2 linked regions of the Paludisphaera borealis genome follow. The protein of the gene in region 1 binds, or shares a complex with, the protein of each later gene. Links are inferred from orthologs where the notes say so. Each region holds a gene or a part of one and is shown on either strand. Other genes may lie near its edges. The genes, in order: tsaE and tsaD.

What was found.
Region 2: the proteins of tsaE (region 1) and tsaD are in contact, whole or in part, in a crystal structure (PDB 6N9A), measured with the Thermotoga maritima proteins. The link is inferred for Paludisphaera borealis from one-to-one orthologs. Residues at the interface, in WP_004082108.1 of Thermotoga maritima: Leu37, Gly38, Lys46, Lys57, Val59, Lys60, Ser61, Thr63, Phe64, Thr65, Leu66, Met67, Val69, Pro71, Tyr82, Arg83, Leu84, Asp86, Asp88, Phe89, Asp93, Ile128, Asp130, Glu131, Arg134; in WP_004082750.1 of Thermotoga maritima: Cys10, Asp11, Arg49, His50, Leu82, Gly84, Gly135, Gly136, Glu154, Thr155, Leu156, Asp157, Asp158, Ser159, Glu162, Asp165, Lys166, Arg169, Leu170, Tyr175, Lys213, Thr214, Leu217, Tyr218, Gln221, Arg222, Asn324.

The regions. Positions count from the first base shown.
Region 1 is NZ_CP019082.1:6,392,230-6,400,149, forward strand. The notes cover bases 4,922-7,920. They hold tsaE (tRNA (adenosine(37)-N6)-threonylcarbamoyltransferase complex ATPase subunit type 1 TsaE), read right to left. Parts: upstream 6,690-7,920; coding sequence 6,153-6,689; downstream 4,922-6,152. Other genes in these bases: BSF38_RS24730 (P-loop NTPase and SpoVK domain-containing protein), read right to left, coding at 4,922-6,033; BSF38_RS24740 (thiamine-phosphate kinase), read right to left, coding at 6,686-7,648; BSF38_RS24745 (glycerate kinase), read right to left, coding at 7,645-7,920. Also shown: BSF38_RS24720 (hypothetical protein), read left to right, coding at 2,900-3,157; BSF38_RS24725 (BaiN/RdsA family NAD(P)/FAD-dependent oxidoreductase), read right to left, coding at 3,091-4,443; more of BSF38_RS24730, read right to left, coding at 4,741-4,921. UniProt on the Escherichia coli protein: Required for the formation of a threonylcarbamoyl group on adenosine at position 37 (t(6)A37) in tRNAs that read codons beginning with adenine.
Region 2 is NZ_CP019082.1:5,289,301-5,297,118, forward strand. The notes cover bases 1,910-4,806. They hold tsaD (tRNA (adenosine(37)-N6)-threonylcarbamoyltransferase complex transferase subunit TsaD), read left to right. Parts: upstream 1,910-2,772; coding sequence 2,773-3,840; downstream 3,841-4,806. Other genes in these bases: BSF38_RS20420 (S41 family peptidase), read left to right, coding at 1,910-2,655; BSF38_RS20430 (HAD family hydrolase), read left to right, coding at 4,232-4,806. Also shown: BSF38_RS20415 (thioredoxin domain-containing protein), read left to right, coding at 1-1,029; more of BSF38_RS20420, read left to right, coding at 1,177-1,909; more of BSF38_RS20430, read left to right, coding at 4,807-4,948; lpxD (UDP-3-O-(3-hydroxymyristoyl)glucosamine N-acyltransferase), read left to right, coding at 5,211-6,335; BSF38_RS20440 (LpxI family protein), read left to right, coding at 6,375-7,286.

The sequences.
Region 1 (7,920 bases):
TTTTTGTGCCCCGGCCAGGCGACTCGCAGAAAAGATCACCCCATTACATCGGGCCATCCAACTCAATCCAGCGGCGTGAAGCACCGTTTGACGCGGGGTTGCCGAGACGTTGCGGCATCACTCCAGCCGCCGAGTGGCCCTGCGTGCATGATCTTGACAACCCCTAATTCATCAAGCCTTGGGAACCCGTGAAACCTCCCGTTTCGACGATTGACGTAGCACCTTGTTTCGCAGAAATGTCAATACCAAGCATGGAACTTCCTCTACGTTGTTCTCGCCACAACTGCTTCCCCGCACATTTTGCAGGCTCAACGCCTGAGATCGTAGGCCATGGTCTTGAATGAGCCGATGACGAGCCATCGTCGTCGCGGCAGATCGACCGCCAGACAAGCTGTTTGTCGTGAGGAATCAGCCACCAACGGGCATCCGAGATGCCCACACGTCAGAGTGCGTGAAGACCTCGCGGATGCTGTACTCGCGCCGGCCGAAGTCCACGGGCGATCGAGCAAGTTATGGGCGGCGAACCCACGTCCAGCATCGCCAACGTCGGTCCCGTGGGGCATGCTATGTGCTGTTCAGCCCAAGCTGCGACGTCGAAGGAATTGCAGCCCACAGACCCCTCCCGCCCGCGAAAGTCGGTGAGGTAGGACGATGGATCGTACTTGATTTTAAGCAACCGTCGAAGGTCGTCACCTATAGGGCTGCGCCCGCTCGCGAATCCAGATCCACCCGGCATGCGGCCGCAAGGGCCGTGATCGAATGCGGCCTGACCGCCGCTGTCGAACTTGTGATCGCCGTCTGAGTTCACAGGTCCTGTCGTCGCGCCCCGCGGAGGAGGTTGGAGTTCTCAGCCTACTCGGCGTTTGCCGGCGGCTTGCTCGGGCGATTAACATTAATTAGGGCGGCCCGGACCGCCTCGGGTCGTTCTCGCATCGCCCGCGGATCACCTCGGGAGAACGCAGCGATACATCGGCCTCGGCTCGACCGGAGTCGGCCTGACGAGAGTCGGCGGCCTCGGGTCAATTTGCTCTCAACCAGCGGATTGAAGGTCCAAGTCCCTTGGGGCCATATCCAATTCGAGTCGACTCAGGCCGACGATGTCCTTCGAAACCGGTCTTTTCTCGGCCCGAGCCCTCGACGTCCGTTTGATCGTCCGAATCCGTCTTGACGTCAAGACTCGAAGGATTCCGACTCAATGAGGCTACGGGGTTGGGCAAAGCCTTCGATTACGAGGTCGGCCTTCAGTCCACCGGTTCGTGGGATCGGACGGACTTGGCTCCTCGCGAGGAACCGACAGCCAGTAGCAGACCCGGCGACTCCGTACGGACGAGACGACCTGAGCGTTTTCAGAGGAACGCAGAAACTGCGGCGGTAGAGCGACGCGGCCCAGGTCGACGGGTAGTGTGATCGTCTAACATCCGGTCGCATCCAACGTGATTCGCCTCGTGTCGAGTTGGACGACGCAAAGGCTCGATTGCCATTGAGTGCGACGGCGTACGTCAAGTGAGAGCATAGTAGGTCGTGGAAGTCGTACTCCCGACCGATCACCTCGCGATAAAGACAACCGCGCGTTCCAGCTCGGCGCGGATCATGGTCGCTCTTCGGTCGTAGGCCGGAAGGAAGACGGGCGCAGCAGAGGCTACGTCCTCCTCGTCGAGACGCCGGGCGGCCACGAAGTCCTTCGGCCGGGGCAACGTCGCCGCGTCGCCGAACTTTGTGTTGCAAGGCGTGACAGCTATAGTAGGCGTGGAGGCCGTCGAGACGAACGATTCGGGTCCGGCACCCTGAATCTTTCGCCACGACGACCCCGTACGCCGACCGCTGGGCGAGAGCGACGAACGGGGCGCATAGATCGCATAGGGCGCATCGGGCGTGGGGCCTTGCCGGGACGTCACCTCTACAGGAGCACATATCGGGAGTGGGCACGAAGGGCCGCCTCTATGGGAGGTTGCACTGCTTGCACGCGCGGACGATCGCCAGGATGCCGACCTTCACGGCGTCAGGCAACATCGGCCATCGGTTCATGATGGTTGCAAGCTCGGGGTCAATCTGACCAATGTCGGTGGGCAAATAGAGGGCATCGGCCTCGGTCGATCGACACAACCCATTGGCGGGCTTGGCTGTTGTGGATTTCGAGCATCGGTCTACGGCACCGAAGGTTATAGGTTCAAATCCTATCGGGTCTATTGTCCAAATCCCACCGACTCCTTATCGAGCGACATCTCAAACTTTTCGCTCTTTGCGACGGGGAATCCCTTCCCCTCTCAACTCAGGTCCGTGCGACATGAACTCGAACGTCCAAGCTGGGCGGGTCGCTCTTCTTGAGTCCTGTTGACGATCCCCGCGGTCGGGCGATCCGAAGCGCAGCGGGGCATCCGCATCGGTACGGCGGTCGCAACGAGCCGCGACTCAGCTGGCTGTCGACGAGCATCGGAATCAACCGAATGTTCCTCCTCGGCGACCCAAGTTGCTTGGATGCAACTTGCGCCGGTCGAATTCACGGCCGCGCCGGAACTCTAGGTCTTAATCGACCGCGCGCTTCGTATCAAAGGACAGGGACAAGCGAACCGAATCTTGAGTTGAAAATCATCATGGGTTTCATCGTTCATCCGTCGAAATGGGAAGCCGAGCATGCCGGCGCGATCCTCGCCGGCCAAGCGTATCAGTCGACGCACGACGGGCGGTTGCCCGACACGGCCATGTGGAAAATGCTGGAATTTCGCCACTCACTGAACCCGTCCCGGTTCGACCACTGGCATCCGAACGTGGCGCTGATCTTGGAGAATCGTGAGCCCGTCGGCTTCCAAAGCGTTCGCGTACTCCAACCGCACAGATGGATGGGACACATGAGAGGCCCGGGGGGGCGGACGAGGCCGCTCCGATCCAGATCGAGCACGCGATGATTCCGCCGTCCATCTCGGCTTCGACGACGAGCACGGCAGAGCAGCCGACGTTGTCCGCCATCCAGACGGTCCCCGAGCCGTCCGCGGTCTTTCAAGGGCTGGTGGCCGTCATGCTGGCCGCGGCCTACCTCGCCAACCGTCGCCGGATGCGTCCTGACGCTCAGGCGCGGTCCACAAGTCCGGCTCGTTACGACGGCATCGAGGCGCTTTCGCCGGCCAGCCAGCCGGTGCTCCAGGCGGCCTGGAAGTTGTAGCCGCCGATGAGGCCGTCGAGGTTCAGGACCTCGCCGCACAGGTGGAAGCCGAGGACGAGCCGGCTTTCGAGGGTTCGCGGGTCCACCTCGGCGAGGTGGACGCCGCCGCTGGTGACCTCGGCCTTTTCAAAGCCGAGGGTGTCGGTGATCGGCAGTGCGAGCCCCTTGAGCGCCTGGACGATGCGAAGGCGCTCCGACCGCGACAGGTCCGGGCCGATCCGGGTGCGAGGCACGCCGCAGACGTCGAGGAGGCAGTCGGCGAGCCGATGGGCGAGGTCGGCCGAGAGGATCGAGCTGACCGAGCTTCGACCCTGACGCGTCGCGGTCTGAAGCCGCTCGTCGAGTTCCTCTCGCGAGACGCCGGGGCGAAGGTCGAGCCGAAGTTCGAGTCGGTCGGAGCCGTCGTACCGAGCCACGGCGCGGCTGACGTCGAGGATCGCCGGTCCGCTCAGCCCGAAGTGCGTGAAGAGGACCGCCTCGCGGCGCTGCTGCAGCGGAGGCCCCGACGGCCCATGAACCGAGGCGACCACGTCCGAGAGGGTCAAACCCTTGAGCGTCAGCGGCCATTCCGGCACGATCCGCAAAGGGACCAGGGCAGGGCGGGGGTCGATCAGCGTATGGCCGAACGCCTGGGCGACCGCGTATCCGTCGCCGGTCGTTCCGCAGCCGGGGTACGACTTCCCCCCCACGGCCAGGATCACGCGCCGGGCGTCGATCGAGCCCTCGGCCAGGACGATCCGGAAGCCAGCCGACTCTCCGTCCTCCGCGTTCCGCCTCTCTACCGACCGTACGGGGCTCAGGCATCGCAGCTCTGCGCCTGACCGTTCCAGGCGTCGCGTCAGGGCTTCGAGAACATCGACGGCCCGGTCGGATACGGGGAAGAGCTTGCCGTTGCCTTCGATCTTCACGGCCAGGCCTTCGGACTCGAACATCCGCACGGTCTGGTCGACGTCCAACCGCCGCAGCGCGTGGCCGAGGAACGGGCCGCCCGCGCCGAACGCGTCCTGGATCGCGCGGGTCCCCCGGCGCTGGGCCGGGTCGAACGCCGGGTCGATCGGTCCGGAAACGGCTTCGAGCCGGCGCAGCCCCCGGGCGTTGGTGATGTTGCACCGGGTCCCGCCCGACATCAGGATCTTCACCCCCGCTCGACGGTTCTTCTCGACCAGCACCACCCGGGCGCCGCACTCGGCGGCGCGGATCGCCGCGACCAGGCCGGCGGCCCCGGCTCCCAGCACGGCCACGTCGTATTGCTGGTCGGATCGGTCGAGAGGCTCTGCCGTGGTCACGAGAAGGATGCCGCCTACAAAGGGGGAGGATTGAGGTCGCGGCTGACGACCCGACACGGATCATGGGAGTCAACAAACCGCGATGCCTGGATCCGAAATAGAAGCCCGAAGCGCCAGCGAGTGCATTCCCCGCCAGCATGCTGAATCAGCAAACGCAAAACCATGCACTCGCTGGCGCTTCGGGCTTGTAATTCACTCGTTCGGAAGAAGCGAAACCATGCACTCGCTTGCGCTTCGGGCTTGTATTTCGATGGTTCGTAATCCGTGTTCGGTCGTTAGGGGATCGCGGCGGACGTCTCACATGACCGTGAAATAGCCGGCCACCGCGAAGTCAACATACTCGCGATTCAGCTCAAGCGGCAAGTCGTTGTAGATGCAATAATTGCGGACCTGGAGCAAAAGATCGCGGGGCTGGCAGCAGCGGAACGGCCGGCCGACGGCTTTGTAATGGTGGTTGATCATATAATCCACGGCGGCGTCGTCGATCCGAGGAAAGCCCAGTTTGGGGGCGAACCGGTGGAGCATGCCGCGGAACATCTCCTCGGTCGGGTCTTCCGCCAGGATCTTGTAGGGGATGCGCCTGAGGAACGCCTCGTCGACCAGCTCGCGCGGCTCCAGGTTGGTCGAGAAGATGATGAGCTGGTCGAACGGGACGCGGAACTTCTTGCCGGTCGGCAGGCTGAGGAAATCGAAACGGTTCTCGAGCGGCATGATCCAGCGGTTGAGCAGCTCGACCGGCTGCATCCGCTGGCGGCCGAAGTCGTCGATCAGGAACGTCCCCAGGTTGCTCTTGAGCTGAAGCGGCGCCTCGCAGACGCGGGTCATCGGGTCGAAGCGGATCTCCAGGTCTTCCATCCTCAACTCGCCCCCCGCGACGATCGTGGGGCGTCGGATTCGAACCCAGCGCTGGTCGTGGTCGCAGCCTCCGAGCAGTCCGCTCCCCTCGGTCGATTCGACGACCTCGTGGTTGGCGAGGTCGAACAGCTTGAGCAACTGGCCTTCGATCAGGATCACGCGAGGAATCCAGACGCTGGTGCCGAAACACCGGGTGATCCGCTCGGCGATGCTCGTCTTGCCGTTGCCCGGCGGCCCGTACAGAAACAGCCCCCGGCCCGAGTTGATCGCCGGCCCCAGGCTGCGGACGGTCGCCTCCGAAAGCACCAGATCGGCGAGCGCCTCGCGAAGGTCCTTTTCGTGGGGGTGCTCGGAAACGATCGTCTGGGCGCTCACGGCCTTCAGGTAGTCGTCGAAGGGGACCGGGGCCGGACCGACGTAGGAGCACTCCTCGGCGTACCCTCGCGCCCGCGCCCGGCCGACGTCGGTCAGCGAATAGTGGAAATCGTTGGCCGCCGCGGAATTGGCGTAGGTCACGATCTGCTGGTTCTTGAGCAGTCTGAGGAACTCCGGAAACGGGCCGAACGGCAGGCCCAGCTCGGCGGCGATCTTCCGGCCCGTGGCTTGCCCCTCGACGAACAAGAGCTTGAGAATCAGGCTTTCGACCAGCGTGTGGTTGAGGCCGGCTTCCTCGAACGTGGCGACCGGCGTGGGTGAAAACGGCTCGCGGCCGCGCATGCCGGCGACATCAAGCAACGAATGCGAATCTGACCCAACTATAGCCAAACCGCTCACCAGAGCACCTCCCCAGGTCGAGACCGAGCCGGCTCGCCCGTCCCGTTTCCGTGAGCGAGTCGAGGAGCCTGCGCGCAAACCTAGGTTGCGGCGTCGGGGGCGTCAAACCGATCGGGGTCGTCGCTGTCGAGCGTGAGGGCGGCCATGAGGCGGTCGGAAAGCCGTGGCGAGGCTTCGGGGAGGTCGATCCGGACGCGACGAGAGGAGGCGTCGAGGGGCTCGATCGCGACCCACCAGGCGTCGGCCGGCAACAGGTTACGGACGCGGTCGGCCCACTCGACCAGACACACGCCCCCCGCCTTCCAGTAGTCGGCCGGACCCAGGTCTTCGAATTCGGCCGGCGAGGTCAGCCGGTAGACGTCGATATGGTAGACCGGCATCCGGCCTTCATATTCATGGATGAGCACAAAGGTCGGGCTGGCGATCGCCCCGGGATCGACGCCGAGCGATTCGGCGATCGCCCGCGACAGCCGGGTCTTCCCGGCGCCCAGCGGCCCGACCAGGGCGACGACGACGTTCGGGGCGAGAACGTCGGCGAGCGCCTGGCCCAGCCGTTCGGTCTCGCCCTCGTCGTCGAGGTCGATTTGCAGGCCGGATTCGGATCGAAGAATATTCATCGATTCCGCCCCGCGAGATGGTCGAAACCTCGGGGCTGGACCGGGGACGTACGGCCGTCGCGGGTGCGAAGGCGGAGGCCGGGCTCCGCCGTGATCACCCCCACGCGATAGAGCTGTACGCCGTCCGGCGGCGAGGCCAGGAGTTGCTCGGCCCGTTCCGGCGCGACGGTCAGGCAGAGTTCGAAGTCCTCGCCGTCGTTGAGAGCGTGGTCGAGCGCGGAGACGCCGTCGGCCTGGCTCTGGTCGACGGCGTCGGGATGGATCGGGATCGCGTCGGCGTGCAGCTCGGCGCCGAGCCCGCCGCTCTCTTCGAGGATGTGGCCGAGGTCCGAGGAAAGGCCGTCGGAGAGGTCGATCATCGCGTTCGGCGAGGCGGCTTCCGCCAGCGCGAGGGCCTCGTCGACCCTCGGCTCGGGTCGGAGGTGGCGGCCCCGGAACAGGCTGCCGCCCAGGGGACCCGTCACGAAAACGACGTCGCCCACTTGCGCGCCGGAACGAGGCGCCGCGCCCAGCGGCGTCGTGTCGCCGAGCAGGGTGACGGAGATCACGAGCGGGCCGTCCCAGGCGTTGGTGTCGCCGCCGACGAGGACGACGTCGAACCGATCGGCCATCCGCTTGAGACCTTCGTGAAGTCCCTGAGCAACGGCGACGGCGTCGGCCCGGGGCAGGGCCACGGCGACCACGGCGAACCGGGGCACGCCCGCCATCGCGGCGATGTCCGAGATGTTCGCCCCCATCGCCTTGTAACCTACCGCCTCGGGGCCGTCGTCCTTCAGTCGGAAGTGGCGGCCGTCCATCAACATATCGGTCGTCACAAGCGCAAATGACTCGCGGGAGAAATCGACGATCGCGCAATCGTCGCCGATGCCCAGGATCACGTCGTCCCGGGGTTCGTCCGACTGGCTGCGGCGAATCCAGTCGATCAGCCCGAATTCACCGGTCGGCTTCGACTCGCTCATACGCGACGGTCTCCCCGCTTGCGGTGTCGGCTGCCCGCCAGAAAGCCTCGAAACGCCTGCTCAGCGGCCTTTTCAAGTAGGTTCGACGCCTCGGCGACGGCGGTTTCCAGGCGGATGGGACCGGGGCAGATGGAGAAATAGGCGTCGATCCCCTCGTCGAGCGCCTTCTCGGCGCCGTCGCCGATCGAGCCCACGAGAGCAATCGTCGGGCAGCCGAACGAACGAGCCAGCCGGGCGACGCCGACGGCCGTCTTGCCGAATGCGCTCTGGGC
Region 2 (7,818 bases), 1.1 Mb from region 1 along the record:
GACGTCTCGCCGCCCGGCAACTGGGAAGGCCGCAACATCCTCAACCTGCCCCGGACGATCACCCAGGCGGCGCAGGTGCTGGGGCGCGACGAGACGGAGCTGAACGCCGAACTGGCCGCGTCGCGCACGGTCTTGCTCGCGGCCCGCGAGAAGCGGATTCCGCCGGCCAAGGACACGAAGGTCCTCGTCTCCTGGAACGGCCTGATGATCGCGGCCCTCGCCCCGGCCGGCCGGTTGCTCAAGGAGCCTCGGTATCTCGACGCCGCGCGCCGCGCGGCCGGCTTCATCCTCGACCGGATGCGAGCCGACGACGGCCGGCTGCTGCACACCTACAAGGACGGCCGGGCGACCCTCAACGCCTACCTCGACGACTACGCCTGCCTGATCGACGGCCTGACCCGGCTCTACGAGGCGACCGGCGAACCGCGGTGGATCGAGGCCGCCCTCGACCTGGCGCGGGTCATGATCGACGAGTTCGTCGATCCCGAGCACGGCGGCTTCTTTTTCACCGGCAAGAGCCATGAAGTCCTGATCACGCGTCAGAAGGACCTGTTCGACAACGCGACCCCCTCGGGCAACGGCATGGCCGCGTCCGCCCTCGTCCGTCTGGCCGCGCTCACCGGCCGAGACGACCTCGACCGGACCGGGCGCGAGGCGATCGCGGCGGTCGAGACCGTATTCGAGAACGCCCCCACGGCGGCCGGGCAGAGCCTGCTCGCCCTTGACTTCGCGGTCGCGCCGGGCTGCGAACTGGCCGTGGTCGCGGGCTCGGCCCCGCGCGAGTTCGACCAGGTTCTCGAAGCCGTCCACGCCCGGTTCCTGCCGCGCGCGGTCGTCGCCCCGGCGGCCCCGGGAGCCGTCGAATCGCTCGCCTGCGTGGTCCCCCTGTTGGAGAATCGTCCTCCGATCGGCGACCGTGCGACGCTCTATTACTGCGAGGATCGCGCCTGCCGCCAGCCGGTCGCCGGACTCGACGAGGCGGCGAAACTTCTGGCTGGGCTCGACGCCGGCGCGGAACCGTCGTCCTAAGGACGCCGGGCCTGCGGGCCTTGATCGCGGAGGGCGAGCTTGCCGGCTTCCGCGATCGTCGAATAGACTGAAGGCAAGAGACGATCGCCGTCTTCCAATCGAAGGCGGATCGAGCAAGGTCGGAACGACATCTTGGGAGGCTCGCCGATGCCGAGACGGATCTATTTTGGCCTGGCCGTGGTCGCCGCGTTGAGCGCCTTCTGCTGGCAGGCGACGCAGGGCGCCAAACCCAAGGACGAGATGCTCGAGCTGTACGGGTTGTTCGTCGACGCCGTCGAGAAGGTCGAAGCCAACTACGTGCGTCCCGTCACGCGCCGCGAGCTGCTGGAGAGCGCCCTCGAAGGGATGCTCCAGAACCTCGACCAGCATTCCTCGTTCATCAACACGAGCGAATGGAAGCAGTTCCGCAAGCAGATCGAGGGCAAGTTCGGCGGCATCGGCATCCAGGTCGGCCTCGACAACGACGCCGGCCGGCTGCGGGTGATCTCGCCGATGGTCGGCACCCCGGCCTATGAGGCGGGGGTGATGGCCGGCGACCTGATCATGGACATCGACGGCCATTCGACCGAGGGGATGAGCCCCGACAAGGCCGTCGAAGTGCTCACCGGCCGTCCCGGCACCGAGGTCACGCTCGACGTCCTGCACGAGGGGAGCGAGCAGCCCGAACCGATCAAGCTCACCCGCGCGATCATCGAAGTCCCCAGCGTCCTGGGCGACCACCGCGAGAAGAACGGCCGGTGGGACTATATGATCGACAAGGACAAGAAGATCGGCTATATCCGGATCTCGTCGTTCATCCAGAACACCGCCGAAGAACTCCGTAAGGCGCTCGACGAGTTGAAGGACCAGGACGCCAAGGCCCTGATCCTCGACCTTCGCGACAACCCCGGCGGCCTGCTGAGCGCCGCGGTCGAGGTGTCCGACACGTTCCTCGACAAGGGGGACATCGTCAGCACCAAGGGACGGAACACGATCCCCAAGACCTACACCGCCCAGAAAGACAGCACGTATGAAGACCTGCCGATGGTCGTGCTGGTCAACCAGAACTCGGCGTCGGCTTCCGAGATCGTCTCCGCGGCGCTCCAGGACCACAAGCGGGCGACGATCGTCGGCCAGCGGAGCTACGGCAAGGGGTCGGTGCAGAACATCCTCGAACTCGAAGACGGCGACAGCGTCCTCAAGCTGACCGTCGCCAGCTACTTCCGGCCGTCCGGCGAGAACATCCACCGGTTTCGCGACTCCAAGACGACCGACAAGTGGGGCGTCTCGCCCGACCCGGGCATGGAGGTCAAGCTCAAGCCGACCGAGTACATCGAATGGTTCCGGGGCCGTCGCACCCGCGACCTCCCCGAGCTGGCCAAGCTCAACCCGAAGAAGCACGTCGAGGCCAAGTCCGACGCCGAGAAGGCCCAGGACAACAAGGACAAGGCCGAGTCCAAGGACGTCGAGAAGAAAGACAAGCCCCCCGCCGATCCGACCAAGCCCGCGCCCCCGCTGAAGGTCGTCGCGCCCGCCGCCGACAGCCATAAGTTCGTGGACAAGGTCGTCGACAAGGCCCTTGAAGTCCTCAAGGCCAAGCTCGCCGCGCCCGCTCCGGCCGAAGAGGCCAAGGCGAAGGCGGCCTGACCCCGGAGCCTCGGCCCGGTTCTCACAACCCGTTCCATCCCCGTCGTGGCGAGGTCGCGTGACCTCGCCACGGCTGTTTCCGGAGGCCGCCGGCCTCGCCTCTCTCCGGTATCGATCATGCCCCCCGACCGCCTGCTCCTGCTCGCCATCGAGACCACCTGCGACGAGACCGGGGCCGCGATCCTCGAAGGCCCGAAGCCGCCGGCCGAGGGCGTGCCCCGCATCCTCTCCAGCGTGGTGTCGTCGCAGATCGGGCTCCATAAGCGGTTCGGCGGGGTGGTGCCCGAGATCGCCTCGCGGGCTCATGTGACCCAGGTCTTGCCGATGATCGACGAGGCCCTGCGACGCGCCGGCGTCGGGCTCGCCGACCTCGGCGCGGTCGCCGTCGCGACCCGCCCGGGGCTCGTGGGGGCGCTCGTCGTCGGCCTCACGGCGGCCAAGGCGCTCGCCCTGGCCCTGGACGTCCCGCTGATCGCCGTTGATCATCTTGAGGGGCACCTGTACGCCTGCCAGCTCGCCTTCCCCGACCGCCAGGTCTTCCCGTGCGTCGGGCTGGTGGTCTCCGGGGGGCATACGAGCCTCTACCACTGCCGGGGACCGCTGGACTGCGAGCTGCTGGGGGGCACGGTCGACGACGCGGCCGGCGAGGCCTTCGACAAGGTCGCCAGCCTACTAGGCCTGGGCTACCCCGGCGGCCCCGAGGTCGAACGTGCCGCAAAGGCCGGCAATCCAAGGGCTTACGCCTTCCCTCGCTCGTTCCTCCACGACGACCGGCTGGCCTTCAGCTTCTCTGGACTCAAAACGGCCGTCCTTTATGCGATCCGGGGGCCGAACCAGGAGCGGGGCCCCGTCCAGCCGTCGCCGGCCGCGATCCCCGACCTGGCGGCGAGCTTTCAGGAGGCCGTGGTCGACGTCCTCGTCGCCAAGACCCGCCAGGCCCTCAAGCAGACCGGCCTGAAGCGCCTGGGGGTCGGCGGCGGAGTGGCGGCCAACGCCCGGTTCCGCCAGCGGCTCGCCGAGATGGCCGACAGGATCGGTGTTCAGACGTTTATTCCGCCGGCGTCGCTCTGCACCGACAACGCCGCGATGGCTGGGATCGCCCTGATCAAGCTCGCCGCCGGCCAGACGTCGGACCTGGACGTCGACGTCGCCGCTGGCCTGGTCCGACCGGGCAAGAAGACCTGATCCACCGACTTATCTCAAGACGGCGGCCGACGGCGGGGTTCGGACGGGCGCAGCGACTCGTGCGTGCCTTGGTAGGCCCGTTGCTGCTCGTCGAGGGTGTGCCGCCGGTCGAGCGCCTGGGTCTGCGTCGACGGGATGGTGGAGTGCGGCCCCTGGTAAAAGCCACTCGGACGCGGGCGCGTGGGGTGCATGGGCTCGATTCCTGGTGAAAAACGGGAAGGGAGGGGGTCACTCAACGAAGATCAATCTTCCCCGGACCCGGTTTTGGGCCCACAATATCTGTGAGGCTTGCCCAGATTGCTAAAAGGCTGGGGGGCCGGGTGCGGTCCAGGGGGGGCGAATCGTCGTGTCTTCCCCGAATTCAACTGTGCTGCAAACCAAGTGGACGCCGATGAGCAAGCAACCGAAATGGGACCTTATCGAGGGGATCGTCCTCGACGCCGTGGGGACTTTAATCAAACCGACGCCCGCCGTGGCCGACGCCTACACTGAGGCGGCCTTGCGCCAGGGGGTGGTGTTGGATCGCGAGGACGTCCGACGGCGGTTCCAGCGGACCTTCCGCGACGACGCGATTCGAGCGGATCGGGGAATCCACTCGACCGACGAGGGGATCGAGCGGCGGCGTTGGCGCGAAATCGTCGCCCAGGTCTTGCCCGAGGTTCCCGATCCCGAGCGGGCTTTCGACGAACTTTGGGACCATTTCGGCCGTCCTGAATCGTGGCGCTGTTTTCCCGACGCCGTGCCCGCCCTGCGGGCGTTTCACGAAGCCGGGATGGAGGTCTGCATCGGCTCCAATTTCGACGGCCGACTCCGCCAGGTGGTCGCCGGCCTCCCCGAGCTGGCGGCGATGGTCGACGGCCTGGTCGTGTCGTCGGAAGTCGGTTTCCGTAAGCCACATGGGTCGTTTTTTGAGGCGGTGTGCGAGCGTCTGGGACTCCCTCCCGAGCGGATCTTGTCGGTCGGCGACGACCTCGAAAACGACGTCTACGGCGCGATCCGGGCGGGCCTTTCGGCCGTCTATCTCGACCGGGGGCACGAGGTTCCCGAAGACGTGATGCATGTTTCGACCCTGACGCTGGTGGTTGAGCTTCGCGCGGCGGAAGCTTGAAGTTCGGGGGCCCGGTTTGACGATGGACGGGAGTGGAGGCGATTCCGCGATGCCGTCCGGAGGGGATGGCGCTCGGCTGGGGCTCGACTCGGCTTGCCTGTCACGCCGAGTTGGATTAGATTCCCGACTGGCCAGGAAGGCCGGTGACGGATCGCGAGTCCAAACTGAACCGAATCAAGACCGGACTGGACTAGAGACTGACCTCAGCGCATTCGTCACCTCGGTTCTGGTCTGCTCCTTTCAGGGAAGAAAGGAATCGCCAGTGGTCGCAACGGTCGAACAGCTCGCGGCCTTGGTCAGCGGTCGTCTCGTCGGCGATGGGAAGGTCTCGATCCACTCGGCACGACCGGTGAGCGAGGCGGGACCCGGCGACATCACGTTTATCGAGAACGACCGCTATGCCAAGCTGCTTCGGACGTCGCCGGCTTCGGCCGCGATCGTCGGTCCCCATTTCCGTGTCAAACGTCCGACGGTCAAGGACGACTTGCCGGTCATCGAAGTCGATGACCCGATCGCGGCGTTCATCATGGTCCGCACGCACCTCTCCGGGGAACAAAAGCCTCGGTGGACGGGCGTGCACCCACAGGCCTGGGTGGCTCCGACCGCCACGATCGGCCGGGACGTCGCCATCTATCCGTTCGCGTACGTGGGGGATCAGGCGGTCGTCGCCGACGGCTCGACGATCCACCCCGGCGCGGTGATCGGCGATCGCTGTCGGATCGGCCGGGACTGCATGATCCACCCCAACGCGGTCCTCTACGCCGACGTGACGCTCGAAGACCGGGTGGAAGTCCACGCCGGCACCGTGCTCGGCGGCGACGGCTTCGGCTATCGTCAGGCGAACGGTCGGCACGTGAAAATCCCCCATACCGGCAAGCTTGAAATCGGCAATGACGTCGAAATCGGCGCCAACTGCACAATCGATCGCGCTACGTTCGAGGCGACCCGGATCGGCGAGGGGACGAAGATCGACAACCTCGTGATGATCGGCCACAACAACCAGATCGGCCGGCATAACCTGCTGTGCGGTCAGGTCGGCATCGCCGGAAGCTGCACGACCGGCGACTACGTGGTGATGGCCGGTCAGGCTGGGATCAAGGACAAGACCCAGATCGGCGACGGCGCGATCGTCGGCGCTCAGGCCGGCGTGCATCGGAACATCCCCAGCGGCCAGCAGGTGCTCGGGTCGCCGGCCATCCCGGTCCGCGAACAGCGCCGATTGTTCCAGATGATCGCCCGGCTGCCCGAGATGCATCGTCAGCTCCGAGAACTTTCCGCCCAGATCGAGGCGATCTCGGCTGTTGTTCCGCTGAGCCCGAATCACGACGGAACCGTGGGGGACGTCGACCATGACCATGACCACGACGTCGACCCCACCGGATTCTGATCGCATTTCAATCCCTTCTTGGAACGAGGAAGACAGGACGTGTCGCCGCTCCAGCAAACGATCGCCGACAGGAGGAGAAGCACCCGGCCGGGGAGCCTCGCGCCCAGCACGCCGACGATCGGCCTGCTGGCCGGCAGCGGCCGGTTTCCGATCCTCTTCGCCGAGGCCGCGCGACGGCAGGGGCTGGCCGTGGCCTGCGTCGGCATCCAGTACGAGGCGTCCGACGAGCTGAGGGAGCTGTGCACGTCCTTCGACATCGTCAGCGTCGCTCGGATGGGGCGGATGATCCGCACCTTCCGCCGCCGCGGCGCGAAGCAAATCGTGATGGCGGGCAAGGTTACGAAGAACGTTATCTACACCCCCTGGCGCGTCGTCCAGCTCTGGCCCGACCTCCGGACGATCCAGTGGTGGCACCGCCGCAGCCGGGCCGACAACCGCGACGACTCGCTCTTGCTGTCCGTGATCGCCGAGTTCGAGCGAGACGGGATGACGTTCGCCTCGGCCCTCGACTATTGCCCGGAGCTGCTCGTGAAAGACGGAATCCTCACCCGCCGCGGCCCGTCGGACGCGGAGCGCAAGGACATCGAGTTCGGCTGGCTCATGGCCAAGGAGATGGGCCGGCTCGACGTCGGTCAGTCGGTCGCGGTCAAGGAGAAGGCCACCCTGGCGATCGAGGCCATCGAGGGGACCGACCGCTGCATCGAACGCGCAGGGCAGCTTTGCCGGGCCGGCGGCTGGACGCTTGTCAAGGTCGCCAAGCCGCAGCAAGACATGCGGTTCGACGTCCCTACAATCGGCACGACGACCATCGAAAACCTCCACAAAGCCGGCGCTCGGGTCCTGGCCATTGAGGCCGGCCGGACGATCGTCATCGACCAGCCCGAAGTCGTCGCCCTCGCCGAACGCTACGGCATCGCGATCATCGCCGTCGAGGACGGCTTCGCCGCCTGATCGCGATTGGCTTCGTTCGCCCTGAAACGACCGCGCCGACGCGCCCGAACGGCCCTAGCCGATTGGGTCCATTCGTCTGCTTTTCGCCCTTTCCCCCGACCCGGCGACGCCCCTTCGGGTGACCCGACGCCGACTGCGAAATTGGGTTCGATCGCGGGTCGCCGTTGGATGTCATGGTCAACCTAAGTCGTTTGGCATATGGCAATTGCCCGCGACTTCCTGTTTGGCTTCGTTCGGCTCGAAAGACCCGCTTTCGACACCGCCGATCGTCCATGGTTCACCGGTTCGCCCCCTGGTCTCGGCGACTTCGGTTCGCCGCTGTCCTCGTCGCGACGGGGCGATTCCGCCCTCTCGGAAATTGGGTCCGTTCGCGCGTTTTTTCGTCCGCGGCATCCCGCCTCCGGACTCCGAGCGAGCGTTCTGGTCTGCAACCGAATTTCCAAGGAGCATGTCGGGGAATCGCAGGGATTCCCTTGTTAACTTACGACGAGTCGCCGTTTTTGAACGTCGAGTTCGCCACCGGGTGTCGGGT